Linked DNA regions of Methyloterricola oryzae. The protein of the gene in region 2 binds, or shares a complex with, the protein of the main gene of each other region. Links are inferred from orthologs where the notes say so. Each region holds a gene or a part of one and is shown on either strand. Other genes may lie near its edges.

What was found. Proteins that work in one complex are often made in the same cells at the same time.
Region 1: the proteins of EK23_RS05490 (region 2) and dapF are in contact, whole or in part, in a solved structure (PDB 5YGU), measured with the Escherichia coli proteins. The link is inferred for Methyloterricola oryzae from one-to-one orthologs.

The regions. Positions count from the first base shown.
Region 1 is NZ_JYNS01000001.1:438,237-440,969, reverse strand. It holds dapF (diaminopimelate epimerase), read left to right. Parts: upstream 1-819; coding sequence 820-1,647; downstream 1,648-2,733. Other genes in the region: xerC (tyrosine recombinase XerC), read left to right, coding at 2,358-2,733; EK23_RS01860 (DUF484 family protein), read left to right, coding at 1,644-2,348; lysA (diaminopimelate decarboxylase), read left to right, coding at 1-816. UniProt on the Escherichia coli protein: Involved in the succinylase branch of the L-lysine biosynthesis and in the biosynthesis of the pentapeptide incorporated in the peptidoglycan moiety. Catalyzes the stereoinversion of LL-2,6-diaminopimelate (L,L-DAP) to meso-diaminopimelate (meso-DAP).
Region 2 is NZ_JYNS01000002.1:389,444-397,009, forward strand. The notes cover bases 3,998-6,779. They hold EK23_RS05490 (RNA pyrophosphohydrolase), read right to left. Parts: upstream 5,765-6,779; coding sequence 5,231-5,764; downstream 3,998-5,230. Other genes in these bases: argA (amino-acid N-acetyltransferase), read left to right, coding at 3,998-4,371; cpdA (3',5'-cyclic-AMP phosphodiesterase), read left to right, coding at 4,419-5,237; EK23_RS05495 (histidinol-phosphatase), read left to right, coding at 5,926-6,576; EK23_RS05500 (sulfurtransferase TusA family protein), read right to left, coding at 6,593-6,779. Also shown: EK23_RS05470 (tetratricopeptide repeat protein), read left to right, coding at 1-1,206; EK23_RS05475 (toll/interleukin-1 receptor domain-containing protein), read left to right, coding at 1,203-2,831; more of argA, read left to right, coding at 3,040-3,997; more of EK23_RS05500, read right to left, coding at 6,780-6,823; siroheme synthase CysG, read left to right, coding at 6,884-7,566. UniProt on the Escherichia coli protein: Master regulator of 5'-end-dependent mRNA decay.

The sequences.
Region 1 (2,733 bases), on a different replicon or contig from region 2:
CCGGTTTCGTTGCGCGTGAACCCCGATGTGGACGCCAACACCCATCCCTATATTTCGACAGGCCTGAAGGAAAACAAGTTCGGGATCGATATCGAGCAGGCGGTGTCTGAGTACCGGCGCGCGGCGTCCATGGCCCATCTGGATGTGGTGGGCATCGACTGTCACATCGGTTCGCAGCTGACCACGACGGAGCCATTTCTCGATGCCCTGGACCGCCTGCTGGGTCTGGCACTGCGCCTGCGCGAAGCCGGACTGCAGATCCATCATCTGGATCTGGGCGGCGGGCTGGGCATACGCTACCGCGACGAGGAACCGCCGGAACCAGCGCAGTTGGCCTCCCTGGTGGCCGAGAAGCTCAAGGGGCAGGACTTTGAAGTCATCATCGAGCCGGGCCGGGCCATCGTCGGCAACGCCGGCATCCTGCTGACCCGGGTCGAGCACATCAAGGCCACCAGCGCGAAGAATTTCGCCATCGTAGATGCCGCCATGAATGACCTGCTGCGCCCGGCGCTCTATGACGCCTGGCAGGCCATCGTGCCGGTTTGCCAGGAGAGTTCGGCCGGCAGCCTCACGGTGGATGTGGTGGGGCCGGTTTGCGAAACCGGCGACTTTCTCGGCAAGAACCGGGAACTGGCGGTAAGCGAGGGGGATCTCCTGGCGGTGCGATCGGCCGGGGCCTATGGCTTCAGCATGAGTTCCAACTACAACTCCAGACCCCGCCCGGCCGAGGTCATGGTGGACGGCGAGCGGGCCCATCTGGTTCGCCCCCGTGAAAATCTGGCATCGCTGTTTGCCGGCGAGAGCCTGTTGGACTGATCCATGCTACATTTCACGAAAATGCACGGCCTGGGCAACGACTTCGTGGTGATCGACGCGGTTCGCCAGCAGGTTGATCTGACTGCCGAGCGCGTACGCCACATTGCCGACCGGCACTTCGGGATCGGCTGTGATCAGGTTTTGTTGGTGGCGCCGCCGCTGCGCGAGGGCGCGGACTTCAGCTACCGCATCTTCAATGCCGATGGCGGTGAGGTGAACCAGTGCGGTAATGGCGCCCGCTGCTTTGCGCGTTTTGTTTATGAGCAGGGCCTGTGCGATAAGGCGGAGGTGAGGGTCGACACGGGCGCCGGTCAGCTCCTACTGCGCCGAGAAGCCGATGGTAACATCACGGTGGATATGGGAATTCCGCGGCACGCGCCAGGGGAGGTGCCCCTGCTGGCGGAACGTGAGTTGCCTGTCTACCGGTTCGAAGCCTTGGGTCAGGCTTTTGAATTTGGTGCGGTATCCATGGGCAACCCACATGCCGTGTTGCGGGTCGAAAGTGTCAGGACGGCACTGGTATCAGAGTTGGGGCCATTGCTCGAGGGTGCGCCGGTGTTTCCCGAACGGGCCAATGTCGGGTTTATGGAAGTGCTCGGCAAGGGACATATCCGCCTCCGGGTGTTCGAGCGTGGTTCCGGCGAGACCCTGGCCTGCGGGAGCGGGGCTTGTGCGGCGGCCGTGGTCGGAATCGAATGGGGGCTGCTGGAGTCTCCCGTGCAGGTGGACCTGCCCGGAGGCACGCTGAGCATCCGTTGGTCCGGACGTGGTTCGGCGGTGCTCATGACAGGGCCCGCCACCACCGTTTTTGAAGGAAAGTTGCAGCTATGAAATTGAGCAAGGCACAGCGACAGGAGCAACCCAGCGTGACGGCTGCCGACGTGGAGGCTTACTTGCGTTCCCACCCGGATTTTTTTCACCAGCATCTGGAACTGCTCGAAACGCTGCGGGTTCCTCACCCCAGCGGCGAGGCGGTTTCCCTGGTTTCGCGCCAACTGGACGTGCTGCGCGACAAGAACCGCCGCTTGCAGATGCAGTTGAACGATATCCTGCAGATCGCGCGCGACAATGATTCGCTGGCGCGCCGCATACACCAGTTGACCCTGTCCCTTCTGGACGCCACTTCCTTGGATGATGCCTTGGGCGGCTTGCGCTGGCTGCTGCATGAATGCTTTCAGGCCGACTTCGTGGCGGTGCGCCTGCTGGAGCCGGTCATCGACAGCCCGATCGCGGACCTGTGCATTCCACCTGACTGCGCCGAGGTGGATCATCTCCGCCATGTGCTGGAAAGCGGCAAGCCGGAATGCGGCCAGCCCACTCCTTTTCAGGCAGAGGTGCTCTTTGGGAGCGAGGGGCCCGACGTCATGTCCTTCGCCCTGGTGCCTTTGCAACATGCCGGGCTCAAAGGGGTTCTGGCCATCGGCAGCCGAAACGCCAGCCGCTTCGAGGCGGGCATGGGACATTTGTTCCTGAACCAGATGGGCGACATCGTCGCCGCACGCCTGGTGGCCTTGCTTAAGGGATTGCCATAGGCCAAGCCAGTGGACTCCTCGGCCGCGCGTCAACAGCTCGAGCGCTTTCTGCAGGGGCTCAAGACGCGCCAGAGGGCTTCGATGCATACCTGTGCCGCATACGGGCGCGACCTCTCCCGATTCCTCACGTTCTGCGGCGTCCAGGGGCTGGAAGGCTGGGACCAGGTGATGCAGCACCATGTTCGCCTCTATGTCGCAGAACGTCATCGGCAGGGCATCGTCAGTCGCAGCCTGCAGCGGGAGTTGTCCGCCCTGCGCGGATTTTTCGATTTCCTGATCAAGGAACGGGTGCTCGGCCTCAATCCGGCTCAGGGCGTGCGGGCGCCCAAAGCCCCCCGCAAGCTGCCGCGTCTGCTGGACGTGGATCAGATGTCGGGCCTGCTGG
Region 2 (7,566 bases):
AATGTGGAGTTCAAGGGCTTCGTGGGCTTGGTGCGCGGGACCGAGTTCACCTTGAAAGTCGATCCCGGGCGAGACGTCGAGGCGGACCTCAAGGAAGGGCGCTTGCGCATCGGGCAGACAGGCAAGGTGCGCATCAACGAAGGCGCGCGCGAGAGCGAGGTGCTCGCGATCAAGATCCTGGAGCCCGGCATCGCCTCGCAAGCAAGCTATGCCTTGCAGCAGGAATCGGTGCTGCAGAGCTTTGCCACGATTCAGGAAGCGGAAGACCACTACCGCGCTCAGCTGGAAAGCGCGCTGGCGGGTGGAGATTTCGATCTGATCGAGGCCGCCAGGAACGATCTGGGTTCCATCTTCATCTCCTTGGGGCGCCCGCAATCGGCTGCGCCTCAGTTCAGCGAGGGTGCCGCCGCGGCGCAGGCGCGCAATGACAAGCCCTGGGAGGCACGCATGCTCAACAACCTGGGCACCGCCCGCTACCAGTTGCGCGACTTCCGCGGCGCGATCCAGGCGCTGCAGCGCGCCTTGAGCATCAATCTGGAACTCTACCCGGTAGGCATTCAGCGCCGCATCGCGCACAACTACAACAACCTGGGACTGGCCTACCGCGGTTTGGGAGACATGGCCCGCAGCATCGAGTACTTCGAGAAGGCGATCAAGACCAACCAACTGCTGCCGGCGGATGACAGGAATCGCCAGGCGGCGGCCGGCAATTACGAAAACCTGGGCGAAACCTATCTGAAGCGCGGCGACAAGGAACGCGGCTTCGAATACCTGGAGCGCGCCCTGAAAATCCGCAAGGCCCTGCCGCCCGCCGGCCGTCACCCGGATTTGGGCGTCAGCTACAACCGTCTGGGGATCGCTTACGAACAGAGCGGGGATCTGGTCAAGGCCGAGCAGTACCACACTCAGGCGCTCACCCTCCGTCGCCAGCTGTACCCGGATGGACGCCACCCCACAGTGGCCGAGAGCCATTTCCACCTGGGCCGCGTCCTGTGCCGGCTGGGTAAATGCAAGCTGGGCATCAAGCAGCAGGAAGAGGCTTTGGCCCTGGCGCTGCGTTTATATCCCTCGGGAATCGACCGCACCATTGCCATCGCCTGCCGCAGTCTGGCCGAGGCCTGGCGGAAGGAAGGCGATCAGGGCAAGGCGGCCGACTACCAGAAGCGGGCGGAGCAGGTGGAGGCGCGCCTGCAAATCGCCCCATGATAGCCAAGCCGCGTCTGGCCTGGTATGTGCTCGCCTATTTGGGCCTGATGGCCGCGATCGCTCTTCTGACCCCCTGGCGTCATGTGGACTGGTACGTGGCCGGAAAGCTGTCTCCGCCGCCGCCCCTGGCCAGCAATATCGTCTTCCTCGGCCTCACGTCGCCGGCGGCCATTGCCGAGAGCGAACTGGCCAACTACCGGGAGCGCTTGTCGTCCCTGCTGCGCCTGATCGCGTCCGGCCAGTACGGGCGGCCGATGGTGCTGCTGCTCGACATCCGCATCCGCTCCTCCCAGACTGGCCTGGAGCAATTAACGCAGGCCATCAAGGCAGTGCAGGACGGCGGAACCAAGGTCTACGCCGCCGTCGACCCCTTCCAGCCCGGCACCACCGAATTCAACCCGGACTACATGGTACTGAACGAACATGCGCAGTCGCTTTACCAGGACGTGCTGGACGGTTCCGGCCATACCCTCATGCAATGGCTGTGGCAAACCGCCAAGTACGATGCCTATCTGGATATCGGCGACGGTGTATCCATCCCCGCTGTCGCCATCAAGATTTCCGAGGACTTCTTCCAGTACCCCGTCGTGTCCTCGCAGCGCTCCATCGTGATCCAGGTCGGGCCGCGCGAGGACTTCCTGCAGCAGGCCTATCGTTTCGAGGCCGGTACTCTTTCGCGGTTGGCGGACACATCGGGCAAGCCAGCCAAGCCCGACCTGAACGGAAAGCTGCTGATCGTCGGAAACCCCCAAGAAAAGCCTCCGGCCGAGTTTCCCGAGGAACTCAAGCGTCCCGGTCCGGAGTTGCTGGCCTGGGCCTTGTCAGCCCGCATTTCGCGCTCGACCGCCGAACTCAAGGTCGAACCCTGGCTGCTGGTGGCCTACACGCTGGGTTTGTCCGGTCTGGCCTGTTTTCTGGCCAGGTTCCTGTATCTGCGCTCGCCGGCCTTGCGCAGCCGCTATCCCAGCCTGGCGCCCCTGGCCGGCGGCGCGCTCGCGCTGTTGGGACTGATTTTTGTCGTCTGGTTTCTGCGCTCGCTTAATTTCATTTATCCAATGGTCACTCTGGTCGCGGCAGGGATTGTCGCGGCCAGCGTGATGACCGCGCTTTACCTCAAGCGGAGGCTGCAATGGGCCCTGTTCCACGCCGAGCGGATCGAGTCGACGGGCGATTACGATGTGTTCATCAGTTATTCGCGCACCGAGCCGGAACATATCGCCTGGGTGGCCGCCAACGTGGTCGAGCCCCTGCGGACCCAAGCCCGGAAGCCCGACGGTTCGCCATTGAAGGTATTCTTCGATAAGGAAAGCATCCGCCTCGGCGACGACTGGCCGACCCGGGTGGCGCACGATGTGAACAGCAGTCGAGTGTTCGTTCCGATCTATTCCAGGGACTATTTTTCCAAGCCGGTGTGCAAGTACGAGATGGAGCAGGCGCTGAAGATGTATGTAATGCTGAAAAACCTCATCGTGCCGGTGATGCGCTCGCAAGAGCCCATCGCCATACCAAACGCCTATGACGGTATCAACTACATCGACGCCATCCGCGAGCCGGAGTTCGCGAAGAGGCTGGTGGAGCGCGTGTCGCAGGCAATTGCCGAGGTCGAACTGCGAGCCGTCGTTTAAAGAAAGCGAGCTGCCGATCCATGCGAACCAGTTCCGTCAATTGTCGGCCCGCTCAAGGCATTCAGACCGTATCCAAGCTGAATCCCTGGCTTGCTTGAGCGGCCCAAGTTGCATCCGACGGGGGCACGAATTCGCGCGTGACTGTCATCCCGTGTCACAATTGAGTCTTTGAAGCCCCGAGCTTCGCGCCTTCCGACCCTACGCCGAAGTGACCCACGACACCAAACATTCCGCCTTCGTCCGCTGGTTCCGCGATTCATCCCCCTATATCCACGCGCACCGGGGCCGCACCTTCGTGGTGTCATTCGGCGGCGAGGCCCTGGCCGACGGCCTGTTCGCCAACCTGGTCCACGATTTTGCCCTGCTCAACAGCCTGGGCATCCGCCTGGTGCTGGTGCATGGCGCCAGGCCTCAGGTGGAGCAGCGCCTGCGCGCCATGGGCGCGGAGCTGCGCTATGTGGGTGCACTGCGCGTGACCGACGCCGTGGCCCTGGAATGCGTCAAGGAAGCTGCCGGCACGGTGCGGGTGGAGATCGAGGCGTTGTTGTCCATGGGCCTGGCCAATTCCCCCATGGCAGGGGCCCGGATTCGCGTGGCTTCCGGCAATTTCGTGGTGGCCAAGCCTCTGGGTGTCCGCGATGGCGTTGACTTCGGCCACACCGGCGAAGTGCGCCGGGTGGACGCCGAAGCCATCCGCGCAAGCCTGGACCAGGGCAATGTGGTGTTGTTGTCGCCCTTGGGCTATTCGCCGACCGGGGAGATTTTCAACCTCAGCGCTGAGGAAGTCGCCACGGCGGTGGCATCGGCCCTCAGGGCAGACAAACTGCTCCTGCTGGCGGAGCAGGATTGCCGCAGCCCGACCGACGGCAAACCGCTGCAACAACTCACCACACGGGAGGCCGGGGAACTGTTGCAAAACGTTCTCCCCTTGCAGGAAGAGATGTATCCACACCTGAAGGCGGCGGTGGTGGCGGCGCAGTCCGGCGTGCAGCGGGCCCATTTGATCAATCGGCACATCGACGGCGCGATTCTGCTGGAGCTTTTTACCCGTGACGGCGTGGGCACCCTGGTCAGCTCCACGCCTTTCGAGGAAATGCGCCCCGCGGCGATCAACGACATCGGCGGCCTGTTGGACCTGATCCGCCCGCTGGAGGAAAGCGGCGTGCTGGTGCCGCGCACCCGCGAGAACCTGGAGCGGGAAATCACTGCCTACAGCGTGATCGAACGCGACGGTTTGATCGTCGGCTGCGGCGCGTTGCACGTCTTCGCCGAGGAGAAAATGGCCGAACTGGCTTGCCTGGCCCTGCATCCGGATTATCGCGGGGAAAAGCGCGGCGAACGCCTGCTCGGCCATTTGGAGGCCAAGGCACGCCGTCTGGGACTGGAGCGGGTGTTCGTGCTTAGCACGCAGACCATCCATTGGTTCCGGGAGCGCGGCTATGATCCGGCCCGCATCGGCGATCTGCCCGTCAAGCGTCAGGCACTCTACAATTACCGGCGCAATTCCAAGATACTGGTCAAACACTTGGACAAGCCCTGAATCGCCGTCCATCATATCCGCTACGTAATCAAAGGATTGCCAGGCCTATGAGCAACGTCCTGCACGCCAGCCACGAAGGACCGATCCGCGTACTGCAGTTGACCGATTTTCACCTGCTACGGGATCCGGCCGAGACCATGATGGGCATCAACACGGAGCAAAGCTTCACATCTGTCCTGCATGCCGCTTCCAGGGACCATGGTCCCGCCGACCTGATCCTGATGACCGGTGACCTTGCGCAGGATGCAAGCCCGGAGGTCTACGGGCGGTTACAGGGGTATCTGCAGGCGGTGGGAGTGCCGGTGTGCTGTATTCCAGGCAATCATGATGAACTGGAACTGATGCAGTCTCACCTGGCGGCTGACCGCATTTATCTGGAAGGGGAAATACTGCTGGGATCCTGGCAGATCATCTGCCTGGACAGCACGGTGCTGGATTCGGCCGGCGGTTATCTGCGCAGCGGTCAGATGGCCTTCCTGGAATCCGCACTGGATTCCGCGGCGGGCCTTCATACCCTGGTCTGCCTGCATCATTCGCCGCTGCCCACGCGTAGCCAATGGCTGGATACCATGCGGCTCGGCAACGGCGAGGAATTCATTGGCTTACTGAAGAACCGGGAGCGGGTGCGGGTGGTCGTGTTTGGCCATGTGCACCAAGCCATGGATGTCCAGGAGGAGAACTTGCGCCTGCTCGCCTGTCCGTCCACTTGCTTCCAGTTCAAGCCGGGCAGTTCCGACTTTGCGCTGGACGCGGCGGCCCCCGGATACCGTTGGCTGGATCTGCACCCGGACGGCGAAGTGACAACGGGCGTGGTTCGGCTCGCCAGTTTGCCCTCTGGCCTCAACCTGGCAGCGCCGGGTTATTGAGAATCCGCTTTGCGTTCCTCGGACAGGAAGCCGACCGCGCTCACCGGGACCTGGGCCGGAATCAAGTGGTAACCCAGTTCGGTCAGCGCCTGGCGGTAGACTTCCCGCTTGAAGTAGACCACGTCGGTCAAGGGATGCCAGTAGTCGACCCAGCACCAGGCGTCGAATTCCGGTTTGTCGGAACAATTCAGACAGATATTGGATTCGGCGGCGTTGAGGCGAAGGATGTACCAGAGCTGCTTCTGCCCGATACACAGGGGTTGGGAATGTTTACGAATGTAACGCTCGGGCAGATCGTAGCGCAGCCACTCGTTGGTCCTGCCGATGACCTGCACATGCGAATTGCGTAGGCCAACCTCCTCGTACAGTTCCCGGAACATGGCGCTATCCGGATCCTCGTTGAACTTGATGCCGCCCTGGGGAAACTGCCACGAACGCATTCCTGCGCGGCGGGCCCAAAACACGCGGCCGTCGTCATTGCAAAGAATGATACCTACATTGAGGCGGTAACCTTCCGAGTCGATCATGTCAGGATTCAGTCCGGCTGGTGTCCTCGAATGCTATAATGCCTGCCCTGTTCGTGTATCCCCGAACGACCACATTGTTTCATAAATCAATTGCGTTTGCCACCGCTTGGGCGCTTATCTGCGCGCACGCTGCGGACGTGCCTGAATCCGACTGAGTTTGCATGAATCTGGCCATTTTCGACTTGGACAACACCCTGATCGCCGGCGACAGCGATTATCTTTGGGGCGAGTTTCTAGTGGAGCAGGGCGTGGTTGAGCCGGCTTATTTTGCCGAAAACGACCGCTTCTACCAGGAATACAAAGCCGGCAGGCTGAATATCGGGGAGTTCCTGCGCTTCGCCCTGAAGCCCCTGTCCGAACACGCGCTGGAAGTCTTGCTGGATTGGCGGGAACAGTTCATCTTGGAGAAGATCAGGCCGATCCTGCTGCCGGCGGCGCAGGACCTGATCGAACGGCACCGCGCGGGGGGTGATCTGCCCCTGGTGATCACCGCCACCAATCGCTTCGTGACCGAGCCCATTGTCGGCCTTTATGGTATCGAGCATCTCATAGCCACCTCGCCAGAACTGGCGGATGGGCGCTATACCGGCGATTTCGTCGGCGAGCCATGCTTTCGGGAGGGCAAGGTGAAGCGGCTGGAGGCATGGCTGCAGGAGCACCAGTGCGGCCTTGAGGGCAGCTGGTTCTACAGCGATTCCCACAACGATATTCCATTGCTGTCCGTGGTCTCCAACCCGGTGGCCGTGGACCCCGACGAAACCCTGGCGGCCTACGCGCAGGAACAGGGCTGGCCGGTGATCAGCCTGCGTTGAGGCGGAGCCCGGCGTCTCAGCTCTTGCGGATCATGTAGTGAAGGACGCCGGAATCTTCGCCGCGGACCAGCAGTGTGTGCCCGGTTTGTTCCAGGAACACGCCGAAATCCAGCACCGACGCCGGGTCCGTGGCCAGCACCCGGACCACCTGGCCGCTGTCCATCCCGTGCAGCGCCTTCTTCAGGCGCAGCAGGGGCAGGGGACACATGAGACCGCAGGTATCAAGTTCAAGGTCGAAGTCAGACATGGGAAGAAGAGCATGTTTTGCATCGCATCGTGGATCGGATTTTAACAAATGCCGCGACCCATGGATTATCTGCCGCTGTTTTTCAAATTGACCGATGCACCCTGCCTGGTGGTGGGGGGCGGAGAAGTGGCCTTGCGCAAGGTGGATACCCTGCGCCGCGCGGGCGCCAGCGTGACCGTGATCAGCCCCGCCCTGTGCCCCGCTTTGACCGAGTTGGCGGAAGGCGGGCATATACATTGGGTGGCCGGCGAATTCGCCGCATATGTCTCCGAGCTGCCTGGGTTTCGCCTGGTGATCAGCGCCACCGACCGGGCGGACGTCAACCAGGCCGTCTACCGCGCTGCGGTTGCTCTGAACCTGCCAGTGAACGTGGTGGACTGTCCCGAGCTTTGTACCTTTATCTTTCCGGCCATTATCGACCGCTCGCCGGTGGTGGCGGCGGTATCCTCAGGCGGGGTCTCGCCGGTGCTCGCCCGGCTCCTCAGGGGGCGGATCGAGGCGCTGATTCCGCCCGGATTTGGCGAGTTGGCGCGGCTGGCGGAGCGGTATCGTAGCCAGGTCAAGGCGGCCCTTACGGACCCCTCCCGGCGTCGCCGCTTCTGGGAAAGCGCCTTGCAGGGCACGCCGGCGGAATTGGTGTTGAGCGGGCGTTCCGGAGAAGCGGAAGCCGTGCTGGAACGCGATCTGGCTGCGGCAGTCTCCGGCAGTTCCGCCGCCGCGGGCATGGTGTACCTGGTTGGTGC